Regions from separate parts of the Serratia rhizosphaerae genome, predicted to be linked through region 1. Evidence: predicted binding sites of a transcription regulator. Region 1 holds the regulator's gene; each other region holds the start of a gene.
The links. Region 1 encodes CRP, which controls carbon source genes, mostly activating them, when cyclic AMP is high. Its sites were predicted from a motif close to ATGTGANNNNNNTCACAT; they were not measured.
Positions count from the first base shown of each region.

Region 1 (7,414 bases):
CATCAGCAAGCGCCGGATAAAGCCGACATGCAGTTTCACTCCGATCTGCAATACCTCCTCATCCAGTTTAAAGCGCGGGTTATGCACCCCATAAGTCGCGCCGATCTTTTCGTTGCCGCTGCCGATAAACAGGAAACAGCCCGGCACCTGCCGCTGGTAGGAAGAAAAATCCTCACTGCCGAACATCGGCGCGCTCATTTCGTGCAGCGCATCGGTGCCCAGCGTGTCGCCAATCACCTCACGGGCAATTTCACAGGCCTGCGGATGATTGTCGCCAATGGTGTAACCGCGCGTCCACCGCATCTGATAACTCGCCCCGCTGGCCTGCGTAATGCCGGCCACCGTTTGCTCCACCAGCTGTGGCACCCGTTCACGTACCGCATGATCGTGAGTACGCAGCGTACCGGCCAGCCGTACACTGTCCGGAATAACGTTATAGCCCCCTTCCGCCTGAAAGGTGGCGACGGTCAGTACCGGCGCATGCAGCGGGTCAAGCCGGCGAGCGATAATTTGCTGTAGCGCGGTCACCACCTGGGCGCCAATCGTGACCGGATCGATACACAGCTGCGGCATCGAACCATGTCCGCCCTTACCTTGCAGCATGATATCGAAGTTGTCGCTGGAGGCGCTGAATACCCCTTCCTTCAGCGCAACGCTGCCGGTAGGGAAATTCGGCATTACGTGCAGGCCGAAAATCATCTTCACGCCGTCCAGTACGCCCAAATCCACCAGCTCCTGCGCCCCGCCCGGCGGCACCTCCTCGGCATGCTGGAAAATAAAACGCACCGTTCCGCTCAGCTGAGACTGCAATTGACACAGTACGCTGGCGGCGCCGAGCAGCATGGCGCTGTGCGCGTCGTGACCACAGGCGTGCATCACCCCCGGCCGGGTGGAACAGAACGCTTCATCGCTCTCTTCCTGAATCGGCAAGGCATCAATATCCGCCCGCAGGGCGTAGCAAGGACCGGGGCGCCCGCCCGCCAGTTCGGCCACCACGCTGTTCGGCGTCGGCCTCTGCAGGCTCAACGGCCCCAGCGCCGCCAGTTGCTCGGCAATGTAGTCCGCCGAAGCCGCCTCCTGAAACGACAATTCCGGGTTGGCGTGCAGATAACGCCGCCAGCGCAGCACATCCGCCGCCACATCGTCGATCAGCTTATCGATATTCATCACAATTCACCTCCGTTTAACAGGGATTGGCGCGGCTTCACCGCTAACGGCAGCATCACCAGACCGGAAACCACCATCGCCAGCGCCAGAAAGATAAAGGTCGATGCATACCCCTGGCTCAGGGTGATCAGATACCCCATCACAATCGGCGCAACAAAACCGCCGAGCGTGCCGCCGGTATTGATCAGCCCCATGGCGGCGCCCATCACCTCCGGCGCCAGGCGCTTCATCGGCAGCGTAAACACCGTGACAAAGGACGCCATCAGGAAGACATACCCCAAAAACAGCAACACGCTGGCGCCCCATGCCGACGTGGAGGTATAAACCAGCCAGATACACAGCGCACTCAGCAGCGAGCAGCAGAAAATCACCAGCGGCTCACGCCCCTGCATATAGCGCCCCACCAGCCAGCCGGTGCCCAGCGAAGAGATCCAGATCCCCAGGCCGCCTGCGGCCACCACCAGGCTGGACATGCCAAGCGCCATACCGCGCTGCTGAACCAGAAATTTAGGCAACCAGGCCATCAAGCCGTAAGACGGAATGTTGATACAGAAAATCGCCACAAACAGCAGCAGCACAATCGGCGTTTTCAGCAAGGTGCGGTAGGTATTGCCGGCGCCGTCCGCCGAACGCTGCGCCGCCCGCGGCGGATTCGGCACCAGCCACAGCACGCAGGCGGCAACCGCAAAAGCCAGTAGGCCAAGCGCCGAGAAAGAGCCGCGCCAGCCGATATGCTCCAGGCAGTACACCGCCACCAACGGCCCGGCGGTCATCGCCAGGCCGGCGGAAGAGAGCAAAATCGACTGTGCGAAAGTGCGCTGCTCCAGCGGAAAGTTGGCGACCACCGCTTTGGCGCATGAGCAGGGATAGCCGGAATGCCCCATCCCCGACAGAAAGCGGAACGTCACCAGCAGCCCCAGGCCAAAGCCCAGTAGGCCGAAGCACAAGGCGAAACCACCCAGCAGCAATAAAGAAGCACACAGCACCTTCTTAAAACCGAAGCGGTCGTTAAGCCAGCCGGCCGGAATTTGAAACAATGAATACGCCAGGAAGAATACGCCGGTGACATAGCCCAGCTGTTCCGCCGGCAGATTAAATTCACGCTCAATCGGCAACAGGGCAAACCCCATCACAGTTTTATCTATATAAACAATCACATAACCGACAAAAAGCAAAAAAATCATTAAAGCTCGCGGCTTCATGGCTGGACTCCCCTGTATTGCACGTCGGCAGACGGGCTGCATCAACGAAATTGTGATCCTTATCACTTATAGTTTTAATAACAGCGACTTAAGTCGCCACTAATGACGTTAGCGTCTTTACCTTGGCGGCATAAGATGCAATTTTGTTCAGGGTGATAGTTTTTACTGATAGGGAGATGAACGTGCGCTACCTGCCAAAATTGCAGCAGCTTCGGGTTTTTCAGCAGGTGATTCGCAGCGGCAGCATTCGCGGCGCGGCGCGCGCGCTGCAGCAATCCCAGCCGGCGGTCAGCCGCAGCCTGCGTGAACTGGAACAGGCGTTGGACACGCAGCTGATTATTCGCAGCAATCAGGGCATGACCCTGACCGAAAGCGGTCGCATTTTCGCGGTGCGGATGCAGTTTATTCTGGAAGAGCTGCAGCGTGCGGCGGATGAGATTCAGCAGATCAGCCAACACTCACAGGGGACAGTGGCGATGGGGCTTTCTTCACTGCTGGCGCTGACGGTGCTGCCGATGCTGGCCGACGCGTTCCGAAAACAGTTCCCGCAGGTAAATCTGGTGCTGCAGGAAGCCCAGCTCTCCACCCTGCTGCCCGCGCTGCGCGAAGGCCGGCTGGATTTCGCCGTCGGTTCCATCAGTCCGGAACTGCCTTTAGAAGATCTGGTGCGCGAGCCGCTGTTCAATGCGTCATTTTGCATCGTCGCCCGCCGCGGTCATCCGCTGGCCAACGCTCGCTCGCTGGATGCGCTGCGCCAGGCCAAATGGCTGCTGCCGGAAACCGATATGGGCTATTACCAGCATCTGCAATCCGTGCTGGGTGATTTTTATCAACAGCTGGAAACGCCGCCGGTGCGCTCGGACTCTGTCATCTGCGGCCTGAATATGGTGCTGGCGTCTGACTACCTGACCATTGTGGCGCGCGCGATGGCGCGTCCGCTGCATTTGCAGGAACAGGTGGTCACGCTGCCGATTGATACCCTGCCGCAGGCGCAGTATTGCGTGCTCTATTCGCAGAGATCGCCGCTAACCGTAACGGCGCGGCGTTTGCTGGATTTGCTGCACGGCCAGTGTCAGCGCTACGCCTGGTAAACTTATTCCACCACGCGGATTTCGAAACTGTGGGTCACCGTTGCCGCCTGACTCAACATCAGCGATACCGAGCAGTACTTTTCAGCAGACAGGTTGACCGCACGCTCCACCACCTTGTCACTCAACCCTTTACCGCTGACGATAAAGTGCAGATTGATCGCGGTAAAAGTACGCGGCGCCTCATCCCGCCGCTGCGAGCTGAGTTTCACCTCGCAGTCACGCACGTCATTGCGGCCCTTTTGCAGAATCGACACCACATCGATCGCGCTGCAACCGCCCACCGACATCAGCACCATCTCCATCGGACTCGGCGCCTTTTCCCCGGCGCTACCATCCATTAACACCTGATGACCTGACGCGGACTCACCGAGGAAGGTCAATCCTTCCACCCATTTCACTCTTGCCTGCATACTGCTCACTCCGGTTAATTTCTTAAAATCAGACTACGCTTTCGCGCTGAAACTGGCAATGGAACCTGATGCCGGTCATGCTGAAGCGAGACAACAGAAGACACTCGCCTCACTCTATGCTACAAACAAACCGCAATAACTCTTTTTGGACACCGACTTTCAGGGATCTGCCCAAGGAAAGCATCTTAAATGAGATGTTAACAGAATGTAGCTTGCAGCACTGACAGCAAGTTAATATGCTAGGGCAATAGCGTATTTTACGGCACGCCTCAAAACCTGTTTATAGCCCGCATGCATTACCGGTTATCAACGCGTTTAACAGGGAGCTCCGATCCCTGTGTTACAAAGGCAGCGATTACAACAGAGGATAATAGCGAATGGTTCTCGGCAAACCGCAAACAGACCCGACTCTCGAATGGTTCCTGTCTCATTGCCATATCCACAAATATCCATCCAAAAGTACGCTGATTCACCAAGGTGAAAAGGCTGAAACGCTCTACTACATCGTGAAAGGCTCCGTTGCGGTGCTGATTAAAGATGAAGAAGGCAAAGAGATGATCCTGTCCTATCTCAACCAGGGGGATTTCATCGGCGAGCTTGGATTATTTGAAGAAGGCCAGGAGCGCAGCGCCTGGGTGAGAGCGAAAACCGCCTGTGAAGTAGCTGAAATTTCCTATAAGAAATTCCGTCAGCTGATCCAGGTCAACCCGGATATTCTGATGCGCCTTTCCGCGCAAATGGCCAGCCGCCTGCAGGTCACCTCAGAGAAAGTGGGGAACCTCGCCTTCCTTGACGTTACCGGCCGCATTGCGCAAACCCTGCTGAACCTGGCGAAACAGCCGGACGCCATGACCCACCCTGACGGTATGCAAATTAAAATCACGCGTCAGGAAATTGGTCAAATCGTCGGTTGTTCACGCGAAACGGTCGGCCGTATCCTGAAAATGCTGGAAGATCAAAACCTGATCTCCGCGCACGGCAAAACCATTGTTGTTTATGGCACGCGTTAATTAATCAGAAAACGGCGCATTCGCGCCGTTTTTTATGCCGGTAGCGGCTTATACCGCATTCACCACATCCTGCACCGCACGTTCAAAACGCGCCATCCCCTCTTCAATATCCTGCAGCTCTACCACCAATGACGGCGCAAAGCGGATAACGTTAGGCCCGGCGTTCAGAATCATCACGCCATGCGCGGCGGCGGCGGCCAGGAAATCCCGCGCCTTATTCTGGTAAGCCGCACTCAGCTCGGCGCCGATCAACAGCCCCATGCCGCGAATATCGCTGAAAATACCGTACTTGTCGGCCAACTGCTGCAGTTTCTCCACGTAGAGCGCATGACGCTGCGCGATACCGTCCAGCACCTGCGGCGTGTTGATCACGTCCAGCGCCGCCTCGGCCACCGCGCAGGCCAACGGGTTGCCGCCGTAGGTGGTGCCGTGCGTGCCGACCTGCATGGCAGAGGCAATCTCCTCGCTGGTCAGCATCGCGCTGACCGGGAAGCCGCCGCCCAGCGCTTTAGCGGTGGTCAAAATATCCGGCGTCACGCCGTAATGCATATAGGCGAACAGCTTGCCGGTACGCCCCATGCCGCTCTGCACCTCATCAAACACCAGCAGCGCCTGGTGCTTATCGCACAGAGCGCGCACGCCCTGTAGGAACTCGGCGTCCACCGGCGTAATGCCGCCTTCGCCCTGAATCGGCTCCATCACTACCGCGCAAGTGCTGTCATCCATCACCGCCTTGACCGCCGCCAGATCGTTGTACGGCACATGCACAATATCGGCCGGCTTTGGCCCGAAGCCGTCGGAATACTTTGCCTGCCCGCCGACCGAGACGGTAAACAGCGTCCGGCCGTGGAAGGCGTTATAGAAGGCGATAATTTTGGTTTTGTACGGGCTGTGACGGGTAATGGCATAGTGGCGCGCCAGTTTGAAGGCCGCTTCGTTGGCCTCCGCGCCGGAGTTGGCGAAAAAGACCCGATCGGCAAAGGTGGCGTCAATCAGTTTGCTGGCCAAACGCAGCGCCGGCTCATTGGTGAACACATTACTGGTATGCCACAGGGTTTCGCTTTGCTGCTGCAGCGCCGCCACCAATGCCGGGTGGCAGTGGCCCAGCGCAGTTACGGCGATGCCGCCGGAGAAGTCGATATACTCCTTCCCTTCGCTGTCCCACACGCGGCTGCCCAGACCTTTGACCGGCACAAACTGCGCCGGTGCATAAACCGGCAAAATCACCTTATCGTACGTGCTGCGGTTCACCGCGTATTTTTCCGTCATTATTGGGTTCCACCTCAAGAGATTGGTTTTTTAATAGCGCCAGCAAAGTGACAATATAATCACAAAATATGCATAAAAAACCAATTAAGGGCAAACCAAAATCGCCAATCATAACGAAAAATTTATAACCGATTAACTTTTAAGGAAATTACTCAGCAGCACGTGCCCCTGCTCGCTAAGGATGCTCTCCGGATGGAACTGCACCCCTTCCAGCGCCAGTGTGCGGTGGCGAATCCCCATAATCTCATCGCGTACGCCGTCACGCTCGCTCCAGGCGGTAACCTCAAAACAGTCCGGCAGCGTTGCTGCGTCCAGCACCAGCGAATGGTAGCGCGTTACCGTCAGAGGATTGTTCAGCCCGCGAAAAACGCCGCGGTCCGTATGGCGAATTGCCGAGGTTTTGCCGTGCATCACTTCGCGCGCGCGCACCACATCGGCGCCGAATGCCTGCCCCAATGCCTGATGCCCCAGACAGACGCCGAGAATCGGCAGCTTACCGGCAAAATGCGTAATGGCCGCCAGCGAAATACCGGCCTCGTTCGGCGTGCAGGGGCCGGGGGAGATCACCAGATGCTGCGGCGCCAGCCTGTCAATATCGGCCAGCTGCAGTTCATCATTGCGCTTTACCAGCACCTCGGCGCCAAGCTCGCAAAAGTATTGATAAAGGTTGTAGGTAAAAGAGTCGTAGTTATCGATCAGCAGCAGCATGGCGGTTCAACGGCCTATGATTTGGGGAGTAATTTCCTGGTACAACAAGACGGCAACCGCCTCAGCCCGGGAGCTTACCGCAGTAAGCCGCCGGGGTGAAGGCGGTTGCCGATGCATTACGCGAAGAAAAGATTACTTTTTACGGCCGCCCATAATCGAACCCAGCACGCCGCGCAGGATCTGCTTGCTCAAATCACGCGCCATGCTCTTGGCGGCGGTTTGTACAATGCCGTCGCGCTTGCCGCCGCGCGGGCCGGTGGAGCCGAACAACAGCTCATTCAGGCTGCCCATCAGGCCGCCGCCGTTTTGTTGCTGGCCGGCCTGCGGCGCGGCTTTATCCACCGCTTGCGCATCCTCGCCCACGGTGGCGAAGCCTTCGGACGACAGCTTCTCATAGGCCGATTCGCGATCCACCATCTCTTCATAGCGGCCGTACAACGGCGATTTATTGATGGCGCTGTTCAGCCCTTCCGCCCCCAGCATGCCCATTTTGGACTCCGGCGCGATCACCATCGCACGCTCCACCACGTTGGGCCGTCCTTTCTCATCGAGGAACG
Region 1 covers NZ_CP041764.1:2,455,771-2,463,184, reverse strand. Annotated here, with positions in the region: gene FO014_RS11395 (amidohydrolase) at 1-1,167, opposite strand, end outside; gene FO014_RS11390 (MFS transporter) at 1,167-2,297, opposite strand; gene FO014_RS11385 (LysR substrate-binding domain-containing protein) at 2,552-3,460, shown strand; gene FO014_RS11380 (OsmC family protein) at 3,463-3,870, opposite strand; gene crp (cAMP-activated global transcriptional regulator CRP) at 4,248-4,880, shown strand; gene argD (bifunctional acetylornithine/succinyldiaminopimelate transaminase) at 4,929-6,149, opposite strand; gene FO014_RS11365 (aminodeoxychorismate synthase component II) at 6,282-6,857, opposite strand; gene FO014_RS11360 (helicase HerA-like domain-containing protein) at 6,990-7,414, opposite strand, start outside.

Region 2 (7,414 bases), 1.0 Mb from region 1:
CTTCCACCGCATTGCCGGCGCTGGAAGCCAGCACCTGGTTCATGTCGGTCAGCAGCGCCGTGGTTTTGCAGCCGGCGCCGTTGGCGACGCCGACGATAGCCTGCGCCAAATCTTCCGACAGCGCATAGGTCGGCATAAAGGCGCCGGAACCCACCTTGACGTCCATCACCAACGCATCCAGCCCTTCCGCCAGTTTCTTGGCCAGGATCGAACCGGTAATCAGCGGAATGGAGTCCACGGTGGCGGTAATATCGCGTGTGGCATAGAAGCGTTTGTCCGCCGGCGCCAGCGAGCTGGTCTGGCCGATAATCGCAACGCCGACCTCTTTGATGATTTTACGGAAAGCGCTGTCATCCGGGAAGATATTAAAGCCGGGAATGGCCTCCAGTTTATCCAGGGTGCCGCCGGTATGGCCCAGGCCGCGGCCGGAGATCATCGGCACGTAGCCGCCGCAGGCCGCCACCATCGGGCCGAGCATCAGCGACGTCACGTCGCCCACGCCGCCGGTAGAGTGCTTGTCCACCACCGGGCCGTTGAGATCCAGGCTCTTCCAATCCAGCACCGTGCCGGAATCGCGCATCGCCATGGTCAGCGCCACGCGCTCAGGCATGGTCATATCATGAAAATAGATGGTCATCGCCAGCGCGGCAATCTGCCCTTCGGAGACGACGTTATCGCGGATACCGTTAATAAAGAAGCGAATCTCTTCTTCGCTCAGCGGCTGACCGTCGCGTTTCTTACGAATAATTTCTTGTGCCAGGAACAAAATATCCTCCTGCAATCTGCGTGTGTAGAGTTATCAAAGACGCCCCGGACGCGCTGGGACGAAAGCGAGAATCAGTAGCCGCTGCCGGACGTTTGCGCGCTGTAGCCCAGCGTGGTCAGCAGGCTGGCCAACAGGCTGGAAGCCCCGAAGCGGAAATGCCGTGCATCCGCCCAGTCTGCGCCCATGATACGCGCGGCAAGTTGCAGATAATGCTGCGCCTCTTCCGCGGTGCGCACGCCGCCGGCCGGCTTGAAGCCCACCTGCTCGCCGACGCCCATATCGCGGATCACCGACATCATCAGCTCGGCGCTTTCCAACGTGGCGTTCACCGGTACTTTGCCGGTGGAGGTTTTAATAAAATCCGCCCCGGCGTTGATGGAGATTTCAGACGCTTTGCGGATCAGCGCCGCGTCTTTCAGCTCGCCGGTTTCGATAATCACTTTCAGCAACACATTCGCTTCGGCGCAGGCCTGCTTGCACTGCTTCACCAGCTCAAAACCGACCTGCTCATTGCCGGCCATCAGCGCGCGGTATGGGAACACCACGTCGACTTCGTCGGCGCCGTAGGCGATCGCCGCACGGGTTTCCGCCAGCGCAATGTCGATATCATCGTTACCGTGCGGGAAGTTGGTGACGGTGGCGATGCGGATATCCGGCGTGCCCTGCTCGCGCAGCGTTTTGCGGGCGATGGGGATAAAGCGCGGATAAATGCAGATGGCGGCGGTATGGCCCGCCGGGCTGTTCGCCTGACGGCACAGCGCGATCACCTTCTCGTCGGTGTCGTCGTCGTTCAGGGTGGTTAAATCCATCAGGCTCAGCGCGCGTTGCGCTGCGGCGGTTAATTCGGTCATAAAACTCTCCAACTTGAGCTGCTTGCTGTTGGCGAGCGGACTTGGTTCCGTGAAGATAGCGCGGGGTAATCACTTCCCCGGGGGCAACTGAGGTCCTTCTCACCGCACATTAGGCTAGACGTGCAAACAGCCTGTAGTAACGATTAGAACACGCCGGTAATACGCCGACCGCGTTCAGGTGTAAAAATCCAATGGGGTAACGCTCTAACAGTCAGAGATTATATGTGAAAATAATCACAAAATAACGCGATATTGTTCACAGAATAACAAAAGCCTCACGGCGCGGCGTTCCTGGCCTTGCCTAACGGGCTTGCTTCCCCGCCGCCAACGTGGCGACGGAGAAGCAGAACAGCGCCCCGCAAGTATAGTTTACAGCGCCAGGAAGAACCCGGCGATGGTCGCGCTCATCAGGTTAGACAGGGTGCCGGCCACCACCGCCTTCAGACCCAGGCGCGCAATATCATGACGACGGTTAGGCGCCATGCTGCCTAAACCGCCCAGCAGAATCGCCACCGAAGAAAGGTTAGCGAAACCACACAGCGCAAACGAAATGATCGCCTTGGTGTGGGCGGACAGCACCTGCAAGCCGTCGGCCGTCACCGCCTCATCCGGGCGCAGATAGGCGCCGAAGTTCATAAAGGCGACGAACTCATTGACGATAATCTTCTGGCCGATAAAGGAGCCGGCGGTCATCGCCTCGCTCCACGGCACGCCGATCAGGAAGGCGATTGGCGAGAAGATCCAGCCCAGCAGCAGTTCCAGCGACAGCTGCGGATAGTTGAACCAGCCGCCGATGCCCCCCAGCATACCGTTCAGCAGCGCGATCAGGGCGATAAACGCCAGCAGCATCGCGCCGACGTTCAGCGCCAGCTGCATACCGGACGCCGCGCCGGACGCCGCCGCGTCAATCACGTTTGCCGGGCGCTCTTCCTCGGCGATCAGTTTGGTCGCATCGTCCGTATCATGGGTTTTTTCCGTTTCCGGCACCATCAGCTTGGCGAACAGCAAACCGCCCGGTGCGGCCATAAAGGAAGCGGCGATCAGGTATTCCAGCGGCACGCCCATCTGCGCGTAGCCGGCCAGCACCGAACCCGCCACCGACGCCAGGCCGCCGCACATCACGGCAAACAGCTCGGAGTGCGTCATGGTGGCGATATACGGCCGCACCACCAGCGGCGCTTCGGTCTGACCGACGAAAATATTGGCGGTCGCCGACAGCGACTCGGTGCGCGAGGTGCCCAGCACTTTCTGCAGGCCGCCGCCCAACACGCGGATCACCAGTTGCATAATGCCGAGGTAATACAACACGGCGATCAGCGACGAGAAGAATACAATCACCGGCAGCACGCGCAGCGCAAAGATAAAGCCGCCGCCGCCGAACAGTTCGAACATCTTGTCGGACACCAGTCCGCCGAAAATAAACGAAATGCCCTGGTTGCCGTAGGCGATCACATTGGCCACCCCTTCCGACATCCCGCCCAGAATGCGCTGGCCCAGCGGTACGTACAGCACCAGCGCCCCGATGGCAATTTGAATAATAAAGGCGCCGAGCACGGTGCGCAGGTTGATCGCCCGCCGGTTGCTGGAAAGCAGCACCGCGATCGCAATTAACACCGCCATCCCAATCAGGCTCATGATGAGTTGCATGCAAAGTATCCCTGTGGTGAAAAATAAACAGATTCTGCCCGGCATTATTGTGGGCTAACTATTGGTAACGGGGCGGGATTATACTGAGCAATATTGCGCCAGACTCGTCTTACATCACAAATGCATACAAGCAAGCGCAAACGAAAATCTTATAACGTGATTCAAATCACACTTTAACCATCAGAACGGCGGCTATAGCGCAAACAGGGATTGGGTATTTTGCTGAAGTTGATCGGCAATCTGCTCGGGCGGTTCCGAACGCAGCTGACACAGCACCTGAAACACCTCGGCAGCGCGTTCCGGCCGGTTAGGCTCGCCCTGATGGCCGGCCAGCGGCATATCCGGCGCATCGGTTTCCAGCAGCAGCGCGCTGAGCGGCAGCTGCGCCATCACCGCACGGGTTTTCTGCGCCCGCTGATAGCTGATGGTGCCGCCGACGCCGATAAAATAGCCCAGGCGTACAAACGCCTGCGCCTGCGACAGACTGCCGGCAAAGCCGTGCACCACGCCGCAACGCGGTAGGTCGGCGCGCCGCAGTATGGCGGCCAGCGGATCGTGGCTGCGGCGTGAATGCAGAATCACCGGCAAGTCATGGCGTTTAGCCAACTGCAGCTGGGCGCGCAGCAGCGTCTGCTGACGCGCAAACTGCGGTTCGTCCATATACAGATCCAGGCCGATTTCCCCCACCGCCGCCAGTTTGGGCGGCCGTGCGGCCAGCCAGTCGGCCAGTTGCGCCAGCTGCGCGTCATGGTGCTGTGCGATATACAGCGGGTGCAGCCCCAGCGCGGCGTACAACGGTGGGTACTTCTCCGCCAGTCCCGCCACGCCCGCAAAGCGATCGGCAGTGACCGACGGCACAATAATTCGCTCCACGCCGGCCGCCGCCGCGCGCCGCAGGCTCTCCGCCTCGTGGCCGCTGAAGGGCGGGAAATCAAAGTGGCAGTGGGTATCGGTAAAACGCAGGCTCATAGCGCCTCTCCCTTGCCGCCCGGCAGTTCGTCCGGCGGCAGACGCATCTCGGCGGGCGCCGCCGCGGCCGGCGGCGTGACTTCACTGACGATCGGCGACGGCATATTCAGGCTTTCCGGCTGCAGCAAACGCCGCGACAGCGGCCGTTTCACCATAACGCCGTCGCCCTCTTCCGCCGCCTGCAGCCAGTGGCCGACGGTCGCCAGAAAATAGCGACCGCAGCGCCGGCCCAGGTGATAGTCGCGATTAAGCGACGACAGGCGACTGCCAAGCGCATTGCTCGCCAGCGGCTTCGGCGGGAAGATTTCAAAGATGCGCAGGTCGCCCGGCGGTTTCTCAATAAACTGCTGAATACGGTGGTAGCTCTGCTCATGCTGACGCATGATGCGCACCATCTGCTGCAGGCTGCTTTCGCTCAGCCACTGCTCCATCCGCTTCATCCACTGCGGCGTATAGTACATCTGCGACGGCACGGTGCGGATCACCACGATGGTATCCGCGCCGCGACGGTAGGCTTCCTCCACCGGAATCGCGTCGCTGATGCCGCCGTCCTGATAACTGACGCCGTCCAGATCGACGCCCATACGGTAAAAACCCGGAATGGCGCTGGAGGCTTTAATCGTCGGCAGCCAGCTGGCGCGCCGGGCGGGGAAATAGGTCGGTTCGAAGTCGTCACTGCGGCAGGCGCACATCAGAAACTCACGCCCGTCGTGGAACTGTTGTTCCGCCGTGTCCATCGCTAGCGGCAGCTGCTGCGAGGTGATATTCACCAGCCAGTCGAGGTCGATCAGGTGGCCGCCGCGCACAAAGCGCAGGGGATTAAAGAAATCGGCGGTAGTGGTATAGCGGGTGATCACCCGACGCGCGTAACCCATCTGTCCGCAAATAAAGGCGGAAAGGTTCTGCGCACCGGCGGAGGTGCCGATCATCAGTTCAAAAGGGTTGAAGCGGGCACGCTGGAACTCATCCAGTACGCCGGCGGTGAAAATACCGCGCTGCCCGCCCCCTTCGCATACCAGCGCCAGTTTGCCAGGCCGGTATGGTTTATACGCCAGCGGCTCAATATTGCCGAGCGTGATGGGTATTCTGTAGCCCAACCTGGGTTCCTCAGTAAGGTGTTTTTTCTGAGGATACCTCTTCTTGCTCTCTTCCGTAATCTTCTTGCAGTATCCCGGAGAGACAGTCGTTACTGCCGCTCAGCCATGCACAGTCGCTGCCGGAAAGCTCAGCCCAGGCCTGCCATAGCTGGCCTCTGAGCTGTTTCCAACGTCCGAGAATAATATCGCTGTTCACGATCTGCCCCCCTACTGCCAGAAAAGGACTCAAGATTTGTTACACTTTGCCCACCGGCTAAGGACGACGGCGGCCGGTAAACAGACTGATCAGGAACAGAATAATCCCGACCACAAACACCACTTTTGCCGCCCAGGCGGCGGTGCCCGCCAAACTGCCAAAGCCCAATGCCGCGGCAATCAGCGCAACCACCAAAAAGATAATGCCCCAACGAAACATAAGCCTCTCCTTACCGTAGAGGCGCAGCCTGCGCGCCCGTGATGAAACGCATCAAGGGGGCCGGATACCGGCCCCCTGCTGACAGAGTTCGCCGCGATGGGCTGATTATGGCTTAACGGTCAGATCGTTCTTCACGCTCTTCACGCCGTCAATCGCCTTGGCGATGCTTTCCGCACGCTCAGACTGTTCCTGCGACTTCACTTCACCGGACAGCTGCACCACGCCGTCGGTGGTTTCCACTTTCACATTGCGCGAAGGCACGATGTCATCGGCCAGCAGCTTGGCTTTCAGCTCCGTGGTGGCAGCGGCATCACCGGCATAGGATTTTACCGACTGCTTGGCTTCATCTTTCACGTGCAGCTTATCGCTAACGGATTTCACGCCTTCTACTTTGCCTGCCACGGCGACCGCCTGCTCAGCCAGCGCCTGGCTGGCGACAAAGCCGCTCAGCGTCACAACGCCTTTTTCCGTTTTCACCGAAATGTCGTTGCTGGAAGAAATAGTCTTGTCCTGCACCAACGCGCTTTTCACTTTTGCGGTGATCGCGCTGTCATCCATATAGCCGTCGACTTTCTTCATTGAGCTGTCGACTTTTTGCATAGAGCTATCGATTTTGCTGCCAGTGCTATCAGCCACGCTGGATGCCTTATCGAGCAACGAACCTTCGGCCAGAGCGCTACCGCTCACCAGAACGGAACCCAATACGACAGCCATCATTGATTGTGCAAACTTGGTCTTTTTCATCGATCTCTTCCTTTTGTTGGTGAATCCCGAATACCTGCGGATTCTGTCGCCGCGATTCGCGCGGCTTTGATTCAGGGATACTTCACGATATCTGTTCGTTCGGCCATCCACGTCATGAATATTGCAACCGTCATGCCAACTTCAAACAACCATTAAAAATCAACAAGATAATATTTATCGCTGAAAAAACAGGCTAAATACTGTCGCTAATTAACGACATTATCCAGACGCATCAGAGACACCCTTACTAACCCATTGATTTTAAATAATACAGATTGTCTCCGATTGGCAACACTGCCGCATAAGGCGCTGGTTTTTTTACTAATCACAGAGATTTGGACTATTCATTGCGCAATTACGCCCTGCTAAATATAGCGCATCGCATAAAATTCGGCGGACGAAATGGAGCAATCTGAGGGACAGAGAAAACGGGAAAGGATGAGGGACGTTAATAAATAGCAACGGCCCGGCACCGATGGGATGCCGGGCCGCGACGAACATCAGTGCTCGCGGGTTTTGCGGAAGGTGACGTCCGGGTAACGCTCCTGCGTCAGGTTGAGGTTTACCATGGTCGGCGCGATATACGACAGGTTATCGCCGCCGTCCAGCGCCAGGTTCTGCTCATTCTTACGCTTGAACTCTTCGAACTTCTTCACGTCGTCGCACTCCACCCAGCGGGCGGTAGAAACGTTGACCGATTCATACACCGCTTCCACGTTGTATTCGGTCTTCAGACGCGCCACCACCACATCGAACTGCAGCACGCCGACCGCGCCGACGATCAGATCGTTATTGGCGATCGGTCGGAACACCTGCACCGCGCCCTCTTCCGACAGCTGCACCAACCCCTTCAGCAGTTGCTTTTGCTTCAGCGGATCGCGCAGGCGGATACGGCGGAACAGCTCCGGTGCGAAGTTCGGAATAC
Region 2 covers NZ_CP041764.1:1,452,350-1,459,763, forward strand. Annotated here, with positions in the region: gene deoA (thymidine phosphorylase) at 1-766, opposite strand, end outside; gene deoC (deoxyribose-phosphate aldolase) at 838-1,617, opposite strand; gene FO014_RS06830 (NupC/NupG family nucleoside CNT transporter) at 1,987-3,252, opposite strand; gene FO014_RS06835 (TatD family hydrolase) at 3,457-4,233, opposite strand; gene FO014_RS06840 (patatin-like phospholipase family protein) at 4,230-5,330, opposite strand; gene FO014_RS06845 (CsbD family protein) at 5,341-5,526, opposite strand; gene FO014_RS06850 (DUF1328 domain-containing protein) at 5,584-5,745, opposite strand; gene osmY (molecular chaperone OsmY) at 5,851-6,489, opposite strand; gene prfC (peptide chain release factor 3) at 6,990-7,414, opposite strand, start outside.
Region 2: the regulator CRP is predicted to act here: its motif matches at 1,840-1,857, upstream of deoC (deoxyribose-phosphate aldolase).

Region 3 (7,414 bases), 740 kb from region 1:
TCAGTTCGCCAAACAGCGGCAAGACATCCGTCAGCAAATCCGTCAGCGACGCCGTGCGCTTTCCGCGCAGCAACAGCATACTTTCGCCCGGCAAACCGCCGAACGCATCGCTTCTCATCCGCGTATTATTGCGGCTGACAGCGTGGCGGCGTTTCTTTCCTTTGACGGCGAACTGGATACCCGCCCGTTAATCGAGCGCCTGTGGCATATGGGCAAACGGGTTTATCTGCCGGTGCTGCACCCGTTCAGCGCGGGCAACCTGCTGTTTTTACACTACCACCCCGACAGCGTGCTGCGTCCCAACCGTTTTAACATCCTCGAACCCGAACTGGACGTGCGCAACGTGTTGCCGACCTCACAGCTGGCGGTCATTCTGGCGCCGCTGGTCGCGTTCGACAGCCAGGGGCAGCGTCTGGGCATGGGCGGTGGTTTCTATGACCGCACGCTGCAACAGTGGCAGCACGGCGGCCCTTATCCGATAGGGCTGGCGCACGACTGCCAGCAGGTGGACGGCATCCCGACCGAGCACTGGGATATCCCGCTGCCGGAAATCGTCACCCCGTCCAAAGTCTGGGCCTGGCAAATCGCCCAATAGCAAAAGGCCGGGACAAGCCCGGCCTCTTTAATCCGCGTTAAAACGCCAATCAGAACAGCAGACGCGCGCGAATGGTGCCTGGGATGGCCTTCATTCGCTGCAGCGCCGCGTCGGCGCGTTCGGTTTCCGCTTCAATATCAATGACCACATAACCAATTTCCGGACCGGTCTGCAGATACTGAGCGGCAATGTTGACGCCCTCTTCGGCAAAGATCTGGTTAATCTGGGTCAGCACGCCGGGGCGGTTTTCATGGATATGCAGCAGGCGGCTGGCGTTCGGGCTGTGCGCCGGCAGCGACACTTCCGGGAAGTTAACCGCCGACAGCGTGGAGCCGTTATCGGAATACTTCGCCAGTTTACCGGCCACTTCATCGCCGATGTTTTCCTGCGCTTCCTGGGTAGAACCGCCGATATGCGGCGTCAGGATCACATTGTCAAACTCGCACAGCGGCGAATTGAACGGATCGCTGTTGGTGGCCGGCTCTTCCGGGAACACGTCAATCGCCGCGCCCGCCAGGTGTTTGCTGGACAGAGCCTCGCACAGCGCGGGGATATCCACCACGGTGCCACGGGAGGCGTTGATCAGGATCGAGCCAGGCTTCATCAGCGCCATCTCGTCCTTGCCCATCATGTTTTTGGTCGATGGCGTTTCCGGCACGTGCAGGGTCACCACGTCGCTCATATTCAGCAGATCGGACAGATGACGCACCTGCTGCGCGTTGCCCAGCGGCAGTTTGTTCTCAATGTCGTAGAAGAACACTTTCATCCCCAGCCCTTCGGCCAGGATGCCCAGCTGAGTGCCGATATGGCCGTAGCCGATGATGCCCAGCTTCTTGCCGCGCGCCTCGTACGAGCCCATGGCCAGCTTGTTCCACACGCCGCGGTGCGCCTTGGCGTTGGCCGACGGGATGCCGCGCAGCATCAGCAGCAGCTCGCCCAGCACCATTTCGGCAACGGATCGGGTATTGGAGAAAGGTGCGTTGAACACCGGGATGCCGCGTTTGGTCGCCGCTTTCAAATCCACCTGGTTGGTGCCGATACAGAAGCAGCCTACCGCCACCAGCTTCTCGGCCGCGGCGAAGATATCTTCGCTCAGATGCGTGCGCGATCGGATGCCGATGAAATGAGCATCGCGGATCGATGCCTTGAGTGACTCGGTGTCTAACGCACCTTTGTGATATTCAATGTTGGTATAACCGGCAGCGCGCAGATTATCCACCGTGCTTTGATGAACCCCTTCCACTAACAGGAATTTAATCCTGTCTTTCTCCAATGATACTTTTGCCATTTACCCGACCCTATGTTCAGACTTCAGAAGCGGCTGTCCCCTCTTCCGCTCGCGGGCGCCCCGCAGGGTTTCCACCTTGCCGGCAGCCGGATGACGGGAAGAGATAAAACAGCTCGACCACCAACATAACAAAAATAACGCGGGCGGCAATACAAACGATTGCCCACCCTTCAGTACAAGGGGCAGTTCAGAGGGGCAATTCTGGTTGAAAATGCCATGTAGGAAGAATTTGGCAGAAGCTTAACCGAAGTTATGACGAGAATGTGACATATGTCACCAAATTTGGCGGATTAAAGAAAAGATGTTTTCTGCTGAAAATTATGCCGGCAACGGGCTGCGCCGGGCGGCGCAGCCTGCATACACAGCCGGTGGTTATTCGACCACTTTGACGCCGTCCGCCGTGCCGACCAACGCCACATCGGCGCCACGGTTGGCGAACAGCCCGACGGTCACCACGCCGGCGATGCCGTTAATTTTGTTCTCCAGCGCCACCGCGTCGGTGATGCTCAGGTTGTGCACATCGAGAATCACATTGCCGTTATCGGTGACCACATTCTGACGATACTCCGGCAGACCGCCCAGCTTCACCAGTTCGCGCGCTACGTAGGAGCGCGCCATCGGGATCACTTCCACCGGCAGCGGGAACTTGCCCAGCACGTCCACCTGTTTGGAGGCATCCACGATGCAGATAAACTTGCGGGCGATGGCGGCGATGATTTTTTCACGCGTCAGCGCTGCGCCGCCGCCCTTGATCATCTGCATATGGCCGTTGATTTCGTCCGCGCCGTCGACGTAAATATCCAGCGAGTCCACTTCGTTGCTGTCGAATACGTGGATGCCGAGGCTTTTCAGCTTGGCGGTGGAGGCGTCGGAGCTGGACACCGCGCCTTCAATTTGATCCTTGATTGACCCCAGCGCATCAATAAAGTGGGCGGCGGTCGACCCGGTGCCCACGCCGACGATGGTGCCCGGCTTCACGTATTCCAGCGCCGCCCAGCCTACCGCTTTTTTCAGTTCATCCTGCGTCATGCTATTTTCCATTGCCTATATACGAAAACGTATGCGTATTATAGGGTAAATCGCCCCGCTGAATGCAGGTATGGATCGCAAATTGTGGCCCGTGCGCGCCAAGCGTCACGCCTGTGCTGTGATGCAAGCGGCGCTATTTAAGGTATAGTGCCAGAAACCATTAACGTTAAGGGATATCTCTCCGATGAAACGCCCAGACTACAGAACGCTACAAGCGCTGGACGCGGTGATCCGTGAACGCGGCTTTGAACGCGCGGCACAAAAACTCTGCATCACCCAATCGGCTGTATCTCAACGCATCAAACAGCTGGAAAATCTGTTTGGCCAGCCGCTGCTGGTCCGTACCGTACCGCCGCGCCCCACCGAACAGGGGCAAAAGCTGCTGGCGCTGCTGCACCAGGTGGAGCTGCTGGAGGAAGAGTGGCTGGGCAACGATACCGGTGTCGATACGCCGCTGCTGCTGTCGCTGGCGGTCAACGCCGACAGTCTGGCAACCTGGCTGCTGCCGGCGTTAAAACCGGTGCTGGCCGACTCGCCGATTCGTCTGAACCTGCAGGTGGAAGATGAAACCCGCACCCAGGAGCGCCTGCGACGCGGCGAGGTGGTCGGCGCGGTCAGTATTCAGCCGCAGCCGCTGCCCAGTTGCCTGGTCGATCAGCTCGGTGCGCTGGACTACCTGTTCGTCGCCTCGCCGGGCTTTGCCGAACGTTATTTCCCGAACGGCGTCACCCGCTCGGCGCTACTGAAAGCGCCGGCGGTCGCCTTCGACCATCTGGACGACATGCATCAGGCCTTCCTGCAGCAAAACTTCGATCTTTCGCCGGGCAGCGTACCCTGCCATATCGTCAACTCGTCGGAGGCTTTCGTGCAGCTGGCGCGCCAGGGCACCACCTGCTGTATGATCCCGCACCTGCAGATCGAGAAAGAGCTGGCGTCCGGCGAACTTGTCGATTTAACCCCGGGATTGCTCCAGCGCCGGATGCTGTTCTGGCACCGCTTCGCGCCGGAAAGCCGCATGATGCGTAAAGTGACCGACGCCCTGCTGGATCACGGCCGTCAGGTTCTGCGCCAGGATTAAAAAAGGCGCCGTGACCGGCGCCTCAGACTACTGATAACGTGTGCTATTAGGGACAGCGTGGCGATGGGGTCGTAGCGGCGTTAGCCGCCGGACAAATTTGCCGGGAGCAAATTTGAACAACCGTCAGGTTGGCCCGTAGGGTGGGACGCAGGGATGCGTCCCATAATGCCCCTCGTTACGCCAGGCCCGGAAATCTCAGACTATCAGACAACGTTGTCATCAACCTCAGGCGCCCTGCTGTACTATCTGCGGCTTACTGCGCGCCGCCGCGCTGCAGTTCAAACACCACGTCAACCTGATCGTCAAAGTGAATGCTTTGCTGCTCGTAAGTCTGCGCGGCGCTGGTTTCCGGCGCGGCGCTGGCAGCCTTATACATACGGGCAACCGGCATCGGCTGATAGTTGGCAACGTGGTAGCGGATGCTGTACACCGGCCCCAGCTTGGCTTTAAAGCCCTGGGCCAGCGACGCCGCCTGCTGCGTAGCATTCTCAATCGCCTGCTGACGGGCCTTCTGCCGGTACTCGTCCGGATTCGCCACGCCCAGCTCCACCGCGCGGATCTCATTCAGGCCGGACTTCAGCGCGCCGTCCAACAGCTCATTCAGTTTATCCAGCTTGCGCAGCGTCACCTGCACCTGACGCACGGCACGATAGCCTTTCAGCACTGACTCGCCGCTCTTCAGGTAATCGTATTCCGGCTGCGTACGCAGGTTGGCGGCGCTGATATCTTTTTTCTCAATGCCGTTTTTCTGCAGGAAGTCGAAATACTGCGCAACGCGTTCATCAACCTGTTTTTTTGCCTGCGACGCATCCTTGGAGGATACGCTGACTTCAATCGCCAACGTTGCGATATCCGGGGTGGCGTCGACGCTGGCCGTCCCGGAGGTCACCACGTGCGGCCCTTCAGGCACTTCCGCCGCCTGCAGCGCCATCGGTAACGTTCCTAATCCAACCATTGCGGCCATAGCCAATGCTTTTAGCTTCACAGTGTCTCCTTAAATGACAGGCTGTTCTGATTCCTGCTTATTCATGCCGATATTTCACCGCGGCCGACAGTCAATTTACCATCATTTACGCAGTCATCACCCGGAATGAATAATCAGTTCCTTGCCATCAACCCTAGCATATCGTCCGGTTTTTTTAATTCAGATTAGTGCCAAATTATGATCCTGCCCCCAGCGGCGGCTTTATTGCATGCCGTGCCAGGCCAGCTGCGCGGCGATGGCCCACATCACCAGCCCCACCAGAATATTGATGATTCTCTGCGCCAGCGGCGTCTTCAGATACGGCGACAGCCAGGCGGCCAGCAGCGCCAGCGCGAAAAACCAGACGGCAGAGGCGCTGACCGCACCGAAAGCGAACCAGGAGCGCACCTCCGGCGCGAACTGGCTGCCCAGACTGCCCAGCACCACAAAGGTATCCAGATAGACGTGCGGATTCAGCCAGGTGACCGCCAGCATGCTCACCACAATACGCCAGCGGCTCTGCGCCAGTTCGGCCACGCTGGCCAGAGCGATATGGCGGCTAAAGGCGGTGCGAAATGCCCCCCAGCCGTACCATAGCAAAAAGGCGACGCCGCCCCAGGTAACCAGCATCAGCAGCAGCGACGAGCGGTGCAGCAGCGCGCTGCCGCCGAAAATGCCGGCGCAGATCAGGGCAATATCGCTGAGCGCGCACAGCGATGCCACCAGCAGATGATACTGCCGGCGGATCCCCTGATTCATCACAAACACATTTTGCGGCCCCAGCGGCAAAATCATCGCGGCGCTAAGCGCAAACCCCTGTAGAAAAACGGCAAGCATGGCAAGTCCTCATCAGATACGTCGATTAACCGAGCGCATCATACGAGGAAGCTATTATTAGGTGAAATTGATAATTCTAATTCGCCATTAAGGATATTAATGACTCGGGCAGGAGGGGAAAAAAGGGGCCTTGCGGCCCCTCAGAGTACTGACAAAGTCAGTGATTAGGGAGAGCGTGACGATGAGGTCGTAGCGGCATCAGCCGCCGCAGCGCCCGGCCCGTGGATCTCGAGCCATCCGACAACCTTGTCATCAACCTCAAGCCCCCTTGCGGCATTATTCCGCTTTAGCGGAAGTGCCGTCGGTACGATACAGATGAACGTCCATCTGCGGGAACGGAATGCCGATATTGTTGGCATCCAGCGCACGCTTGAAGTTTTCCATCAGATCGAAGTAAACATCCCAATACTGCGCATTGGTGGTCCATGAACGGGTGACGAAGTTCAGGGAAGACGGCGCCATTTCGTTCAGACGTACGGTCACACCCTTATCGTGCATGATGCGCTTGTCAGCGGCGATCACATCGTTCAGCACCTTTTTCACCGTGTCGATATCGGCGTTATAGGCGACGCCCACCACGATATCCACGCGGCGGTTCGGCTCGCGGGAGTAGTTGGTGATGTTGCCGGCGATGATTTTGCCGTTCGGCACCACGATGGTTTTATTGTCCGGGGTACGCAGCGTGGTGGAGAAAATCTGCACCTGATCGACGGTGCCGGCAATGCCGCCGAGGTCGACGTATTCACCGGCACGCAGCGGACGGAACGCTACCAGCAGCACGCCGGCGGCAAAGTTGGACAGCGAGCCCTGCAGCGCCAGGCCAACCGCCAGACCGGCGGCACCCAGTACGGCAATCACCGAGGTGGTCTGCACGCCGACGCGTCCCAGCACCGCAATAAAGGTGAAGGCCAGAATGGAGTAACGCGCCATCGCCGACAGGAAATCAGAAACCGTGGCGTCAATACCACGCATTTTCATCACCCGGTTCAGCGCATTGCTGACCACGCGGGCAATGATCATACCTACGATCAGAATCGCGATAGCCGCGACGATATTCACCGCATACTGAATCAGCAGATCCTGATTTTTTACCAGCCAGCTGCTGGCATTATTAATACCGTTTACTACGTTGAGATCTTCCATTCTAACGTCCTAATTAAAAAAGCTCCCAGCGGGAGAAATCGCAAAAATACATCGCATTGACCGATGCGGAAACCACCGGGTAAGGGTAACCAACAATGGTGCGCGTTGCCAACTCTGCCAGCAAAAGTTGGGCAAAAATATCGGATACGCCCCAAAAATAAAGGCTCCCGCAGAGGGAGCCTTTCAGCATCAGACACGGGCGCGCTCATGGCGCACCGGCCGGGGATTACAGAACGTCTATCGCGTTCAGATCCTTGAAGGCCTGTTCCAGACGCGTCACCATGCTTGACTGCGCAGCGCGCAGCCAGACACGTGGGTCGTAGTATTTCTTGTTCGGCTGATCGGCGCCTTTCGGGTTACCCAGCTGGCTTTGCAGATAACCTTCATTTTCTTTGTAGTACTGCAGGATGCCGTCCCAGGTCGCCCATTGGGTATCGGTATCGATGTTCATTTTGATCACGCCGTAGCTGACGGATTCTT
Region 3 covers NZ_CP041764.1:3,192,504-3,199,917, reverse strand. Annotated here, with positions in the region: gene FO014_RS14905 (5-formyltetrahydrofolate cyclo-ligase) at 1-595, shown strand, start outside; gene serA (phosphoglycerate dehydrogenase) at 645-1,883, opposite strand; gene rpiA (ribose-5-phosphate isomerase RpiA) at 2,256-2,912, opposite strand; gene FO014_RS14890 (LysR family transcriptional regulator ArgP) at 3,097-3,990, shown strand; gene FO014_RS14885 (oxidative stress defense protein) at 4,244-4,975, opposite strand; gene argO (arginine exporter ArgO) at 5,177-5,791, opposite strand; gene mscS (small-conductance mechanosensitive channel MscS) at 6,068-6,934, opposite strand; gene FO014_RS14870 (hypothetical protein) at 6,948-7,124, opposite strand; gene fbaA (class II fructose-bisphosphate aldolase) at 7,161-7,414, opposite strand, start outside.
Region 3: the regulator CRP is predicted to act here: its motif matches at 2,145-2,162, upstream of serA (phosphoglycerate dehydrogenase).